DNA from 3 places in the Streptomyces sp. BF23-19 genome. Region 3 is predicted to be linked to each of the others. Evidence: riboswitches for the same ligand, from Rfam matches in the RefSeq annotation. Region 3 holds a riboswitch; each other region holds the start of a gene.
What was found. A riboswitch is a leader RNA that binds a small molecule or an ion and turns the genes downstream of it on or off. The one in region 3 is predicted to bind thiamine pyrophosphate.
Positions count from the first base shown of each region.

Region 1: linked by a shared signal. The riboswitch ahead of thiO (glycine oxidase ThiO) and the one ahead of AB8A24_RS14125 (thiamine ABC transporter substrate-binding protein) in region 3 are both predicted to bind thiamine pyrophosphate.
Region 2: linked by a shared signal. The riboswitch ahead of thiC (phosphomethylpyrimidine synthase ThiC) and the one ahead of AB8A24_RS14125 (thiamine ABC transporter substrate-binding protein) in region 3 are both predicted to bind thiamine pyrophosphate.

Region 1 is NZ_JBGBPT010000063.1:19,188-24,226, reverse strand. Features, by position in the region: gene pknB (Stk1 family PASTA domain-containing Ser/Thr kinase) at 1-1,539, opposite strand, end outside; gene AB8A24_RS29735 (thiazole synthase) at 1,645-2,439, opposite strand; gene thiS (sulfur carrier protein ThiS) at 2,445-2,645, opposite strand; gene thiO (glycine oxidase ThiO) at 2,642-3,823, opposite strand; TPP riboswitch at 3,821-3,932, opposite strand; gene AB8A24_RS29720 (FAD-dependent oxidoreductase) at 4,014-5,039, shown strand, end outside.
Region 2 is NZ_JBGBPT010000002.1:122,221-127,259, reverse strand. Features, by position in the region: gene AB8A24_RS01800 (hypothetical protein) at 1-617, shown strand, start outside; gene thiC (phosphomethylpyrimidine synthase ThiC) at 876-2,663, opposite strand; TPP riboswitch at 2,658-2,803, opposite strand; gene AB8A24_RS01790 (YibE/F family protein) at 2,843-4,366, shown strand; gene AB8A24_RS01785 (SsgA family sporulation/cell division regulator) at 4,447-4,896, opposite strand; gene AB8A24_RS01780 (helix-turn-helix domain-containing protein) at 4,994-5,039, opposite strand, start outside.
Region 3 is NZ_JBGBPT010000020.1:41,017-46,055, forward strand. Features, by position in the region: gene pyrH (UMP kinase) at 1-150, shown strand, start outside; gene frr (ribosome recycling factor) at 243-800, shown strand; gene AB8A24_RS14115 (phosphatidate cytidylyltransferase) at 800-1,876, shown strand; gene rlmN (23S rRNA (adenine(2503)-C(2))-methyltransferase RlmN) at 1,970-3,082, shown strand; TPP riboswitch at 3,141-3,250, shown strand; gene AB8A24_RS14125 (thiamine ABC transporter substrate-binding protein) at 3,336-4,436, shown strand; gene AB8A24_RS14130 (ABC transporter permease) at 4,532-5,039, shown strand, end outside.

The sequences.
Region 1 (5,039 bases), on a different contig from region 3:
CGGGACCGGCACCGGGCGGCCCTTGCTGACGACGAGCGAGACCGCCGTGTCGGGCGCCCGCTTCTCGCCGCCCGTCGGATTCGTGCTGATCACCGAACCCTGGGCGATGTCCTGGCTGAAGGCCTGCGTCACCATGCCGGGCGCCAGCCCGGACCGCGTCAGCTCGGCCTTCGCCTCCTCCAGCGGCCGGCCCATCAGGTTGGGCACGGCCACGACCTCGGGGCCGCGGGAGAGGGTGATGGTCACCGCGCCGTTGCCGCGGATCCGCCGGCCGCCCGGGGGATCGGTGTTCATCACCGTCCCGCGGTCGAAGGCGTCGCTGAACTTCCGGTCCACCCCCTTCACCCCGAGCCCGGCCGCGGACAGCTGGGAGCGGGCCTGCGCCTCGGTCTTGCCGAGCAGGTTGGGGACCTTCGTGAACTGCCCGGAATTGATGTACCAGACGCCGACCCCGAGCCCGAGCGCGAGCAGCACGCCCGCGACGACGAGCAGCACCCCACGCGAGGGCCGCCGCGCGGTGCCCCCGGCGGGGCGGTGCGTGGGCGGAGCGGGCGGGGCGGACGGCATCTCCAGGCGGGAGGTGTGCTGCACGGGCTGCTGCGCGACCACCGGGCGCGGGATCACACCCGTACGGTCCTCGGCGGACGAACGTTCCTCGGCGTGCGCCTGCGGCGGTACGGCGTCCAGCTCGGCGTCGCTGAGCTGCGCGCGGGCCTCACGGGTGAGGCCGAGCAGGGCGGCCGCGTCGTAGGGACGCAGATCGGGATTGCGGGCGGCGGCCTGCGCGACCAGCTCGTCGAGCCCGACGGCGAGCCCCGGGACCACGGCCGACGGGGGCGGGACGTCCTCGTGCAGGTGCTGGTAGAGCACCTGCGCGGCGGTTCCGCCGAGGTGGGGCTTGGAGCCGGTGAGCATCTCGTAGAGGACGACACCGCAGGCGTAGACGTCCACGCGGGTGTCGGTGACGCCGTTCTCGATCTGCTCGGGGGCCAGGTAGGAGACCGTACCGAGGACGGAGCCCGTGGTGTTGGTCACCGAGTCGACCGACCGGACCAGCCCGAAGTCGGCCACCTTCACCCGGCCGTCGTCCCCGATCAGGACGTTCTCGGGCTTCATGTCGCGGTGGACGAAGCCGGCCCGGTGGGCGGCGCCGAGGGCGGCGAGCACCGGTTCGAGGATGTCGAGGGCGGCCCGGGGCCGGAGCGCGCCGCGCTCGCGGAGCACGTCGCGCAGGGTGCAGCCGGAGACGTACTCCATGGCCAGGTACACGTACGGGCCGTCCGTGCCCTGGTCGAAGACGGCGACCACGTTCGGGTGCGCGAGCCGGGCCACGGACTTCGCCTCGCGGATGAACCGGTCGACGAAGGCGGCGTCGGCGGCGAGCGCCGGGTGCATCACCTTCAGGGCGAGCACCCGGTCGAGGCGGGTGTCGACGGCCCGGTAGACCGTGGCCATGCCGCCGGCCGCGATGCGGGCGTCGATGCGGTAGCGGCCGTCGAGCACGCGCCCGACGAGGGGGTCATCCAGGGTCGTATCCACCCGGCGATTCTACGAGCCGCCACCCGGCACCCGTCCTGGGCGGGTCGCCTTGCAGCGCACCTGTGACGTGTACGGTCCCGCACACGCGGGCATTCGTACGCCTCCTCAGAACGCCGGGCGTTCCGGGTCCAGGCTTGCGCGGCCGTCCGTGGGGGAGGACGCTTCCGCGAAGCGGCGTTGGGGGATGCGGCCCGCGCGGAAGGCGAGGCGGCCCGCCGAGACGGCGTCCCGCATGGCCGACGCCATGAGGACCGGTTCCTGTGCGCGGGTCACCGCCGAGGCCAGCATCACCGCCGCGCAGCCCAGTTCCATCGCCAGGGCCGCGTCGGACGCCGTGCCCGCGCCCGCGTCCAGGATGACCGGGACCGACGCGCGTTCCGTGATCAGCTCGAAGTTGTGCGGGTTGCGGATGCCCATGCCGGATCCGATGGGGGACCCGAGCGGCATGATCGCCGCGCAGCCCACGTCCTCCAGCTTCCGTGCGAGCACCGGGTCGTCGTTGGTGTACGGGAGCACCGTGAAGCCCTCGTCGACCAGGATCTCGGCGGCGTCCAGCAGCTCGACGCCGTCCGGCAGGAGGGTCCGTTCGTCCGCGACCACCTCCAGCTTGATCCAGTCCGTGCCGAGCGCCTCCCGGGCCAGCCGGGCCGTGAGGACGGCCTCGCCCGCCGTGAAGCAGCCCGCCGTGTTGGGGAGGACGGAGATGCCGAGCTTGGTCAACACGGACAGGACGGAGCCCTGGACCGTGGGGTCCAGCCGCCGCATCGCGACCGTGGTGAGTTCGGTTCCGGAGGCGACGAGGGCGCGTTCCAGGATGTCCAGGCTCGGGGCCCCGCCCGTGCCCATGATCAGGCGGGAGGTGAAGGTCCGGCCGCCGAGGGTGAAGAGGTCGTCCGCCATGTCGGTCAGCCCCCCTGTACCGCGGTGAGGATCTCGACCCGGTCGCCTTCGCCCACGACGGTGGCGGGCCACTGCCCGCGCGGGACCACGGTCTCGTTGAGTGCGGCGGCGACGCCGGAGGGGGCGGAGGTCAGGGTGGCGACCACCGTGTCGAGGGTGGCGCCGGCCGCGACCTCGCGCGGTTCGCCGTTCACGGAGATGGTCATGCGTACGACTCCTGACGTTCGGCGGAGAACCGGCGGGGGGTGAAGGGGCGCGCGATCTCCGGCAGTTCGCCGGTGGCCAGCAGCTCGGCGAGGACCTCGCCGGTGAGGGGGGTCAGTAGCACCCCGTTGCGGTAGTGCCCGGTGGCCAGGTGCAGGCCCGGCAGGTCGGTCGGGCCGAGCAGCGGGGCGTTGTCGGGGGATCCGGGGCGCAGTCCCGCCCGGGTCTCGGTGAGCGGGAGTTCGGTGATGCCGGGGACCAGTTCGTGGGCGTCGCGCAGGAGTTCGTAGACCCCGCCCGCGGTGACGGTGGTGTCCCAGCCGAGTTCCTCGCTGGTGGCGCCGACGACGAGTTCGCCGTTCTCGCGCGGCACCAGGTAGACGTGGCTGCCGCGGACGACGGCCCGGACGGTCCGCGACAGGAACGGCGCGTAGGCGGCCGGCACCGTGAGCCGCAGGACCTGGCCCTTGACCGGCCGTACGGGGGCCACGACCTGCGGCGGCACGCCCGCCAGCCGGCCGGTGAACGAGCCCGCGGCGAGGACCACCTGGTCTGCGAGCAGCTCCGTACCGTCGTCGAGGAGGGCTCCGGTCGCCCGGTCGGTGGTGGTGAGCAGCCGCTGCGCGGCCGTCCGGTGGATGGTCACGCCGGCGCGTTCGCAGGCGGCCAGCAGGGCGGCCGCGAGTCGGCGGGGGTCGACCTGGTGGTCGCCGTCGACGCGCAGCCCGCCGCGTACGCCCGGGGCGAGCATGGGCTCCAGGCGGCGGCACTCGCGGCCGGTGAGCCACTCGGACTCCAGGCCGCAGCGGCGCTGCAGGGCGTGCAGTTCGCGCAGGTGGAGGCGGTCGTCGGCGTCGAGGGCGACGGCGAGGGTGCCGCAGGTGCGGTAGCCGATGTCCAGGCCGCCGCTCGCCTCGGCGAGTTCGGCGGCGAACTGCGGATAGCGTGCGGCGGAGGCGAGGCCGAGGCCGAGCAGGGCCTCCTCGCCGTAGTGCAGTTCGGTGACGGGGGCGAGCATGCCGGCCGCGACCTGGGCGGCGCCGCCGCCGGGTGCGGGGTCGGCGAGTACGGTGCGCAGCCCGCGCGCGGCGGCCCGCCAAGCGGTGACCAGGCCGATGATTCCGCCCCCGATGACGAGGACGTCGGATCCCGTGGCGGAACCCTTCCGAGATGAGTGCATGGGCGTCCAGCCCCTCCCTTCGCCGGCATGACCCGGATCAGGTTCGTACGGTCGGAGGCCGGCCAGCCTCCCTCTCAGCCCGGTGCGCCGGACTCCCGCGATAGGTACGGTGGCCAGACTAACCCGGCCGTGGAGGGCGGGTAAGGCGGCACCTATTCCTGACGGAGCGTCAGATGATTAGGGTGGCGGCGTGAGCGAGCAGACGGAACAGAATCAGCGAGGCGTCGTGATCGTCGGCGCCGGAATGGCCGGGGTGCAGACCGCCGTGGCCCTGCGCGAACAGGGCTTCACCGGCCCCGTGACCCTGCTGGGAGCCGAACCCCACCAGCCCTACGACCGCCCCCCGCTGTCCAAGGCGGTACTCCTCGGCAAGGCCGAGGACTCCGCCTTCGACGTGGACTTCGAAGGCCTCGACATCGACCTCAGGCTCGGCGTCGAGGTCACCGGACTGCGCGCCGCCGTCCACGAGCTGGACACCGAGACGGGACCCGTCCCCTACGGGACCCTCGTCCTGGCGACCGGCGCGCAGCCGCTGACCATCCCCGGCACCGAGGGCGTCCCGGGCGTGCACCTGCTGCGCACGCTGGACGACGCCGCCCGGCTGCGCCCGGTGCTGGCCGCCTCCCCCCGGGCCGTGGTCGTCGGGGCGGGCTGGATCGGCGCCGAGTTCGCCACCGCCGCCCGGGAGGCGGGCTGCGAGGTCACCGTGGTCGAGGCGGCGGACCGGGTCCTGGCGGGGGCGCTGCCCGCCGAGGTCACCGAGCCGATGGCGCGCTGGTACCAGGAGGCGGGCGCGGAGCTGATCACCGGGGCGAAGGTCGCCGGGATCGAGGAGGGGCGGGTCCTGCTGGCGGACGGGCGAGCCCTGCCCGCCGGCGCGGTGGTGGTGGGCATCGGCGCGCGCCCCGCCACCGGATGGCTGGACGGGACCGGCGTGGAACGCGGCCCCGACGGATCGATCACCGCGGACGCGTACCTGAGGACCTCGCTGCCCGGGGTGTACGCGGTCGGCGACTGCGCCTCCTTCCCCTCCGGGCGGTACGGGACGCGACTGCTCGTGCACCACTGGGACAACGCCCTGCAGGGGCCCAGGGCGGTCGCGGCGAACATCCTGGCCGGGGAGCCGGCCCAGGTCTACGACCCGGTGCCGTACTTCTGGTCGGAGCAGTTCGGCCGCTTCGTCCAGTACGCCGGCCACCACGGCGGGGCCGACACC
Region 2 (5,039 bases), on a different contig from region 3:
AGGTCCGCGAGGAACGACGCGACGAGGTACTGGCCTCGCCCGGTACGACGGGAGACGAGGACGGCGCCGAGGGCAGCGGTGGCGGCGCGGGCATCAGCGCCGTGGTCGCGGTCCTCGCGCCCGTCCTGGCGGGCACCGCCATGCTGATCTTCCTGCTCGTCGGCTACATCCTGAAGATGATCGAGCCCGAACCGGCCTTCGCCGAGACGATGCTGACGGCGGGTTGGCTCTTCGGCGGGCTCACCGCGGCCGCCCTGCTCTTCGCGGTGATCGGGCTGCTGGTGACGGCCGTCCGCAACAGCTCGACCGAGGTGGCGGCGGACGAGACCGAGGCGATACCCGACGAGGTCGCACGGGCCCGTGAGGCCTGGCGGCACGCGCTGCTGGAGCGCGGCATCATGCCGTTCCTGCGGGACGCGCTGGCCGACCCGAGCGCCGGCCCGGGCTTTCCGACCCCCCGCACACCGGCGGCGGGCCGCATCCCCAACCTGGGGTACAGCCGGCCGGACTTCACCAGTCCGGGGTCCCCGTCGGAGAGTCCCCGGCCCGGCTACACACCTCCGGACTTCACGAGCCCGGACTTCGGCGGTCCGGAACACCAGCCGGACCAGAACTGACCCCGTCCGCCACTTCAGCTGCTTCGGCAGGTGGTCGGGGGCCATCGGGCGGATCGGCCACGAGCTGGACCCGGAGTACCAGGTGGTCGCCTGACGGCGAGACGGCGAGGACCCGCGACTCCCCCCATAGGGTCGCGGGTCCTCGCCGTCAGCTGTGCTGTCCTGCTCTGCCTGTCCTGTCGTGCCGGTCGTGCCGGTCGTGCCGGTCGTGCCTGTCGTGCCTGTCCGACGACCGTGTCTGTCCGACGACCGTGCGCGTCAGTCGGCCAGCGGCAGGTAGACGCGGCTGCCCGAGGCCGCGAACTCGGCGGACTTCTCCGCCATGCCCGCCTGGATCTCTTCCGCCTTCAGGTCGCCACCGTGCTCACGGCGGATGTCCTGCGAGATCTTCATCGAGCAGAACTTCGGACCGCACATCGAGCAGAAGTGCGCGGTCTTGGCCGGCTCCGCCGGGAGGGTCTCGTCGTGGAACTCACGGGCCGTGTCCGGGTCCAGGGCCAGGTTGAACTGGTCCTCCCAGCGGAACTCGAACCGCGCGTCCGACAGGGCGTCGTCCCACTCCTGGGCGCCCGGGTGCCCCTTGGCCAGGTCCGCGGCGTGCGCCGCGATCTTGTACGTGATGACGCCGGTCTTGACGTCGTCACGGTTGGGCAGGCCCAGGTGCTCCTTGGGCGTCACGTAGCAGAGCATCGCGGTACCCCACCAGGCGATCATCGCGGCGCCGATGCCCGAGGTGATGTGGTCGTAGGCGGGCGCGACGTCCGTGGTCAGCGGGCCGAGCGTGTAGAACGGCGCCTCCTCGCAGATCTCCTGCTGGAGGTCGATGTTCTCCTTGATCTTGTGCATCGGGACGTGGCCCGGGCCCTCGATCATCGTCTGGACGTTGTGGCGCTTGGCGATCGTGTTCAGCTCGCCCAGCGTCTTCAGCTCGGCGAACTGGGCCGCGTCGTTGGCGTCCGCGATCGAGCCGGGGCGCAGACCGTCGCCGAGGGAGTACGTGACGTCGTACGTCGCGAGGATCTCGCAGAGCTCCTCGAAGTTCGTGTAGAGGAAGTTCTCCTTGTGGTGCGCGAGGCACCACGCGGCCATGATCGAGCCACCGCGCGAGACGATGCCGGTCTTGCGGCGGGCGGTCAGCGGCACGTAGGGCAGCAGCACGCCGGCGTGGACCGTCATGTAGTCGACGCCCTGCTCGGCCTGCTCGATGACCGTGTCCTTGTAGATCTCCCAGGTCAGGTCCTCGGCACGGCCGTCGACCTTTTCCAGCGCCTGGTAGAGCGGCACGGTGCCGATCGGGACGGGGGAGTTGCGCAGCACCCACTCGCGGGTGGTGTGGATGTTGCGGCCGGTCGAGAGGTCCATGACCGTGTCGGCGCCCCACTTGGTCGCCCAGGTCATCTTGTCGACCTCCTCCTCGATGGAGGAGGTGACCGCGGAGTTGCCGATGTTGGCGTTGACCTTCACCAGGAACCGCTTGCCGATGATCATCGGCTCGATCTCGGGGTGGTTCACGTTCGCCGGAAGTACCGCGCGACCTGCGGCGATCTCCTCGCGAACGACCTCGGGGGAGACGTTCTCGCGGATCGCGACGTACTCCATCTCCGGGGTGATCTCGCCCCGGCGGGCGTACGCGAGCTGCGTGACGGCGGCGCCGTCGCGGCCACGGCGGGGCTGGCGGGGACGGCCCGGGAAGACCGCGTCGAGGTTCTTGAGGCCCCCGCGCGGCGAGGTGTGCTTGATGCCGTCGTCCTCGGGGCGCACGGGGCGGCCCGCGTACTCCTCGGTGTCCCCGCGGCTGATGATCCAGTTCTCGCGCAGCGGCGCGAGACCGCGGCGGACGTCGGTCTCGATCTGCGGGTCGGTGTACGGACCGGACGTGTCGTAGAGCGTCACGTCCTTGCCGTTGGTGAGGTGGACCTGGCGGACCGGCACCCGGAGGTCGGGGCGGGAGCCCGCCAGGTATCCCTTGTGCCAGCCCGGCTGGCGCTCGGTCTGGCCGTCGGCGTCCTGGCTGACGGCAGGCGTGCGTGCGTCCTGAATGGTCATGAGACCTGATCTCCCTACGCCGGCATTACCCGGTAACAGGTTCGGCGGTCGACGCAGCCTCTTCCCGTAGGCATCTGTGATGCCCTTACGGTGATCAGCGTCCTCTCAGCCCGGTGCTCCGAGCTCCCGCGTTGTGCAAAGGTGCCCCCACGCTAGCGTCATCCATGGCGTGCTGAACAGTGGGCCCCCTCATCTCTTGCGATGATCTGCTGGTGACGCCCTCGCCGCAGCCCCCCACCGAGCCCACAGAGACCGTTGGCCACATCGGCCACCCGCATGCGAGCCCCGAACCGTCCGCCAGACCGTCCGACGGGCACTCCGACCGGCGCTCCGACGGCCATTCGGACCCGCATTCCGACCCGCATTCCGGCGGGGACTCCGGCGGGCGCCCCTCGGATCGGTCCCACGATCACGGACACGGACACAGCCATGGCCACGGCCCGGCGGCCCCCGTCTCGAAGCACCTGCGCAAGGTCATCGCCGCCGTGCTGATCCCCTTCGCCGCGGCCGTCTTCGTCGGCATGGTGGTGCTCTGGCCGGGCGGCGCCCCCGGCCACGAGCGCACGGGGGTGGGGTTCGACCGGCAGACCCAGCAGGGCGTGGTCACCTCGCTCGAACAGGTCGACTGCAAAACCGTGAACGCCGCCCAGGTACCGACGACCGCCGCTCCTTCCACCCCGGAGGGCCGCCAGGCGCAGGCCGAGCAGACCGGTGAGTGCAAGAAGGCCACCGTCGAGGTCAGCAGCGGCCCGGACAAGGGCCGCACCTTCGTGGAGGTCGTCCAGCCGGGCGCACCACGGCAGTTGGAGGACGGTCAGGAGGTGGTGGTGGCCTACGCGCCGGACGCGCCGCGCGACCTCCAGTACTCGGTGATCGACGTGAACCGCAAGCTCCCGATGGCGCTGCTGGCCGGCATCTTCGCGGCCGCCGTCGTCCTCGTCGGGCGGATGCGCGGGCTGTTCGCGCTGGTCGCGCTGGTGGTCAGCTTCGGCGTGCTGACCCTCTTCATCCTCCCGGCCATCCTGCAGGGTTCGAACCCGCTGGTCGTCGCGGTGGTCGGGGCGAGCGCCATCATGCTGATCGCGCTCTACATGTGCCACGGGCTGACCGCCCGTACGTCGGTGGCCGTTCTCGGCACGCTCGTCTCGCTGTTGCTGATCGGGCTGCTCGGTTCGGGGTTCATCGACTGGGCGTTCCTCAGCGGCAACACCGACGACAACACCGGGCTGATCCACGGGCTGTACCCGGACATCGACATGAGTGGTTTGCTGCTCGCAGGCGTGATCATCGGCTCGCTGGGCGTGCTCGACGACGTGACGGTCACCCAGACGTCGGCGGTGTGGGAACTGCACCACGCGGACCCCTCGATGGGGCCGCGCGCCCTCTACCGGGCGGCGATCAGGATCGGTCGCGACCACATCGCGTCGGTGGTCAACACGCTGGTACTGGCCTACGCGGGTGCCGCGCTGCCACTGCTCCTGCTGTTCTCGATCGCGAACAGCAGCATGGGTTCGGTGGCCAACAGCGAGCTGGTGGCGGAGGAGATCGTACGGACCCTCGTGGGGTCGATCGGCCTGGTGGCCTCGGTGCCCGTGACAACGGCGCTGGCCGCGCTGGTGGTTTCCGCCGACCGACCGGGATCCCCGGCCGGCGCCCCGGCCGCAGGGCCGGTCCGCGGCCGGGGGCGGCGGCGCAAGCGCTGATCAGCGGATCAACCGATCGGCCGGTCAGCTGGTCAGCTGGTCAACCGATCAGCCGGTCAGCTGGTCAGCCGGTCAGCCGGTCAGCCGGCGTTCTGCTCGTTCTGCTGCGATTCGGCGAGGATCTTGCCGAGGGCCTCGTCGAGGTTCTCCTCGAAGTCCCCGAGGTTGCGCTCCTGTCCGAGGGGAACGATCCGGTCGGTCCGGTCGAGGAACGCGACGAGCGGCGCAGCGCTGGCGCGGAACAGGGCCCGGTCGCCGCCGACCTGGAGGCGGATGTGGACGTCGGACAGATCCTCCGGGTGGGTGGGGGCGATGTGCACATCGCCGTCACCGCATGGCTTGTTGATGCCGTCGAGAAGGAGTTCCCGGCCGAACGCCCAGGTCACGGGCGCATCTCCGGGAAGGTGGAAGGTCAGGCGGACTGCGTAGGGGTCGCGTGCGTCGTACCGGAGTTCCACCGGAATCCGGAACGAGAGCTCCTCGGAAACGAGGAAGCTCATCATGACCTCTGCCTGTACCGACTCGCGCATTGACTACCCCGCTGTAGTTGAAGTGGCCAGGAATGATCCCCCAGGACCCACTTGACAAGAGTGGTGGAAGCGGTAGCAGATCACAAGGAGTGAGTTTTCAGATACTGATAGAGAACGAGAGGGTGCTCAACAGCGCGCCTACT
Region 3 (5,039 bases):
AAGGTCGCCGACGCCACCGCGATCACGCTCTGCCGCGACAACAAGCTTCCGATCCTCGTTTTCGAGCTTCTGGCCGAGGGCAATATCGCCCGCGCCGTCAAGGGTGAGAAGATCGGCACGCTCGTGAGCGACCAGGAAACCCGGGCCTAGCAGTCCGCTGCCGGACCGAGCGAGTCGCAGGGCGGCTCGCCGGCCCCGCCCGCCCGCCTGAACCATCCATATCTGACATGCAGGAGCACGTGGTGACCGAAGAGATCCTCCTCGAGGCCGAGGAGAAGATGGAAAAGGCCGTCGTCGTCGCCAAGGAAGACTTCGCCGCGATTCGCACCGGCCGTGCGCACCCGGCGATGTTCAACAAGATCGTGGCGGAGTACTACGGCGCCATCACGCCCATCAACCAGCTCGCCTCCTTCTCGGTGCCCGAGCCGCGCATGGCGATCGTGACCCCGTTCGACAAGAGCGCCCTGCGTAACATCGAGCAGGCCATCCGCGACTCCGACCTCGGTGTCAACCCGAGCAACGACGGCAGCATCATCCGGGTGACCTTCCCCGAGCTGACGCAGGACCGCCGCAAGGAGTACATCAAGGTCGCGCGCACCAAGGCCGAGGACTCGAAGATCTCGCTCCGCGCCGTCCGTCGCAAGGCCAAGGACGCCCTTGACAAGCTGGTCAAGGACAAGGAGGCCGGCGAGGACGAGGTGCGCCGCGCGGAGAAGGAGCTCGACGACACCACCGCGAAGTACGTCGCGCAGGTGGACGAGCTCCTGAAGCACAAGGAAGCCGAGCTCCTCGAAGTCTGATGAACGACTCTTCCTGGCAGCCGGAGCCGGTTCCGGCGGGTCCCGCATACGATGCGCAGGTGGGCCCGCACACTCGGCCCATGCCCATCGTGCCCGATGCCGCCGGCCGTGACTTCGACGACCGGGAAGCACGCGATCGGGGGGTCGCCGCCGACAGCGGCCCCCTCTTCCGCGCCGATACGCCGTCGCAGGAGCCCATGCCCAGCCCCCCGCCTCCGCACGCCCAGCAGCCGCAGGACGCCTCGCCCCCGCCGCCGAAGAAGCGCGCGGGCCGGGATCTGCGTGCCGCCATAGGTGTGGGCGTGGGTCTCGGCGCGGTGATCTTCGCCTCGCTGCTGATCGTCAAGGCCGTCTTCGTCGGCGTCATCGTCGTCGCGGTCGTCGTCGGCCTGTGGGAGCTCACCTCCCGACTGCAGGAGCAGAAGGGCATCAAGGCCCCGCTGGTCCCGCTCGCGGTCGGTGGCGCCGCCATGGTCATCGCCGGATACGTCCGGGGGGCCGAGGGCGCCTGGGTCGCGATGGCCCTGACCGTGCTGGCGGTCCTGGTGTGGCGGATGACCGAACCGCCCGAGGACTACCTCAAGGACGTCACGGCGGGCGCCTTCGCGGCCTTCTACGTGCCCTTCCTGGCCACCTTCGTCGCGATGCTGCTCACCGCCGACGACGGTCCCCAGCGCGTGATCACCTTCCTGCTCCTGACCGTGGTCAGCGACACCGGGGCCTACGCGGTCGGCTGGCGCTTCGGCAAGACGAAGCTCGCGCCGCGCATCAGCCCCGGCAAGACCCGCGAGGGACTGTTCGGCGCGGTGGCCTTCGCGATGGTGGCCGGCGCGCTGTGCATGGAGTTCCTGATCGACGGCGGCTCCTGGTGGCAGGGTCTGCTGCTGGGCCTCGCGGTCGCGGTCAGCGCCACCCTGGGCGACCTGGGCGAGTCGATGATCAAGCGGGACCTCGGCATCAAGGACATGGGCACCCTGCTGCCGGGACACGGCGGCATCATGGACCGCCTGGACTCCCTGCTTCCGACGGCCCCCGTGGTGTGGCTGCTGCTGGCAGCCTTCGTAGGTACTGGCTGACCTGCGAAAAGGCGTCGCAGGACGCCGGGCGGTTACTCTTGGAAGGCGCGCTGCTTCTGCGGCGCGCCTTTCGTCTTACAAGGAGTACCTGCCATGGCCCGCCCCGTTCCGGGAGAGCTCACCTTCGTCGCCCCTCGCGGGGTCAAGAAGCCGCCCCGGCACCTTGCCGACCTGACCCCGGCCGAGCGCCGCGAGGCGGTCGCCGCGATCGGCGAGAAGCCGTTCCGGGCCAAGCAGCTCTCGCAGCACTACTTCGCCCGGTACGCGCACGACCCGGCCGAGTGGACCGACATCCCGGCGGGCTCGCGGGAGAAGCTCCAGCAGGAGCTGCTGCCGGACCTGATGAGCGTCATCCGGCACATCTCGTGCGACGACGACACCACCCGCAAGACCCTGTGGAAGCTGCACGACGGCACGCTCGTCGAGTCCGTGCTCATGCGCTACCCCGACCGGGTCACCATGTGCATCTCCTCTCAGGCCGGCTGCGGTATGAACTGTCCGTTCTGCGCCACCGGCCAGGCGGGCCTGGACCGCAACCTGTCCACCGCCGAGATCGTGCACCAGATCGTCGACGGCATGCGCGCACTGCGCGACGGCGAGGTCCCCGGTGGCCCGGCCCGGCTGTCGAACATCGTCTTCATGGGCATGGGCGAGCCGCTCGCCAACTACAACCGCGTGGTCGGCGCCATCCGCCGGCTCACCGACCCGGAGCCCGACGGCCTCGGTCTGTCGCAGCGCGGCATCACCGTCTCCACCGTCGGCCTGGTTCCGGCCATGCTGCGCTTCGCCGACGAGGGCTTCAAGTGCCGCCTCGCCGTCTCGCTGCACGCGCCCGACGACGAGCTGCGCGACACCCTCGTCCCCGTGAACACCCGCTGGAACGTTCGCGAGGTGCTCGGCGCCGCCTGGGAGTACGCCGAGAAGTCCGGCCGCCGGATCTCCATCGAGTACGCCCTGATCCGCGACATCAACGACCAGGCCTGGCGCGGTGACCTCCTGGGCAAGCTGCTCAAGGGCAAGCGCGTACACGTCAACCTGATCCCGCTCAACCCGACGCCGGGCTCCAAGTGGACCGCCTCGCGGCCCGAGGACGAGAAGGCCTTCGTGGAGGCCATCGCCCGCCACGGTGTGCCGGTGACCGTACGGGACACCCGGGGCCAGGAGATCGACGGAGCGTGCGGCCAGCTGGCCGCCTCGGAACGCTAGATTCCGCCTCTGTTCGACGCTATTCGGCCACGGGGTACCCTGTGGCCGAACCAATTTCATATTCCGACAGGGGAGCGCCACAGCGCTGAGAGTGCGGTATCCGTCATCCGCAGACCCTCTGAACCTCGCCCCGGTCATTCGGGGTAGGAAGTTCGGTCACCACTCTTGCTGTTGCGCCCTGCCCGGCGTCCGCTCTCGCAGAGCGCCGGGCAGGGCCGCGTCTTCTCCTGGACATCCCAGGAGGAATTCACCGATGAGCACCACCAAGAAGATCGCGGGCGTCGCGCTCGCGGCCGCGCTGGGCGTCACCACGCTCAGCGCCTGCGGCGGCGGCGACACCAAGGACAAGCCCGCCGGCGCGAGCGACGCCCCGAAGTCCAAGACCGTCACGCTCGTCTCCCACGACTCCTTCAACGTGACCGAATCGGTCCTCAAGGAGTTCGAGCAGCAGAGCGGCTACACGGTCAAGGTCCTGAAGTCCGGGGACGCCGGCGCGGCCCTGAACCAGGAGATCCTCACCAAGGGCTCCCCGCGCGGTGACGTCTTCTTCGGCGTCGACAACACCCTCCTCTCGCGCGCCCTCGACAACGGCATCTTCACCCCCTACGAGGCCAAGGGCCTCGCCGAGGTCAAGCCCGAGTACGTGCTCGACAAGGAGCACCGGGTCACCCCGATCGACTCCGGCGACATCTGCGTCAACTACGACAAGGCGTACTTCACCGAGAAGAAGATCGCCCCGCCGCAGACGCTGGACGACCTGACCAAGCCGGAGTACAAGAACCTGCTGGTCACCGAGAACGCCGCGACCTCCTCGCCCGGCCTCGGCTTCCTGCTCGCCTCCGTCGGCAAGTACGGCGAGGACGGCTGGAAGGACTACTGGAGCAAGCTCAAGGCCAACGGCGTCGAGGTCGTCGACGGCTGGGAGCAGGCCTACAACGAGCGCTTCTCCGGCTCCGCGGGCGGCAAGAAGGCCAAGGGCGACCGCCCGCTGGTCGTCTCGTACGCCTCCAGCCCGCCGGTCGAGGTCCTGTACGGCGAGCCCCAGCCGACCGAGGCCCCCACGGGCGTCTCCACCGGCACCTGCTTCCGCCAGATCGAGTTCGCGGGTCTGCTCAAGGGCGCCAAGAACGAGGAGGGCGGAAAGGCCCTCGTGGACTTCCTGGTCAGCAAGAAGTTCCAGGAGGACATGCCGCTCCAGATGTTCGTGAACCCGGTGACGAAGGACGCCGCCCTGCCGGAGCTGTTCACCAAGCACGGTGTGGTGGTCGAGAAGCCCGAGAACGTGGCTCCCGAGACCATCGCCAAGAACCGTGAGCAGTGGGTCAAGGCATGGACCGCGCTCGTCGTGAAGTAAGCGGTACCAAGGAGCCGGGCGTGGCGTCGGGGGGCGCCACGCCGGGCTCCGGCCCCCGCGAGGGGGCACGGGCGACCGCCGTGCGGTTCGCCCTGATGGCCGTCCCCCTCGCCTTCTTCGGGCTGTTCTTCGCCTACCCCGTCGCCGCGATCGTCGGGCGCGGCCTGAAGACCGACGAGGGATGGCAGTTCGGCCGGTTCGCGGAGGTGCTGGGCCGCCCCGACATCGCCGACGTGCTGTGGTTCACCACCTGGCAGGCGTTCGCCTCCACCCTGCTCACCCTGCTGATCGCCCTCCCCGCCGCGTACGTCTTCGCGCGCTTCGAGTTCCCGGGCAAGCAGCTGCTGCGCGCCGTGGTGACCGTGCCCTTCGTGCTGCCGACCGTGGTGGTCGGCACCGCTTTTCTCGCGCTGCTGGGGCGGGGCGGGCTGTTGGACGACCTGGTCGGAGTCCGGCTCGACACCACCGTCTGGGCGATCCTGCTCGCGCACGTCTTCTTCAACTACGCCGTCGTCGTCCGCACGGTCGGCGGGCTGTGGGCCCAGCTCGATCCGCGCCAGGAGGAGGCCGCCCGCGTGCTGGGCGCCGGCCGGTTCACCGCCT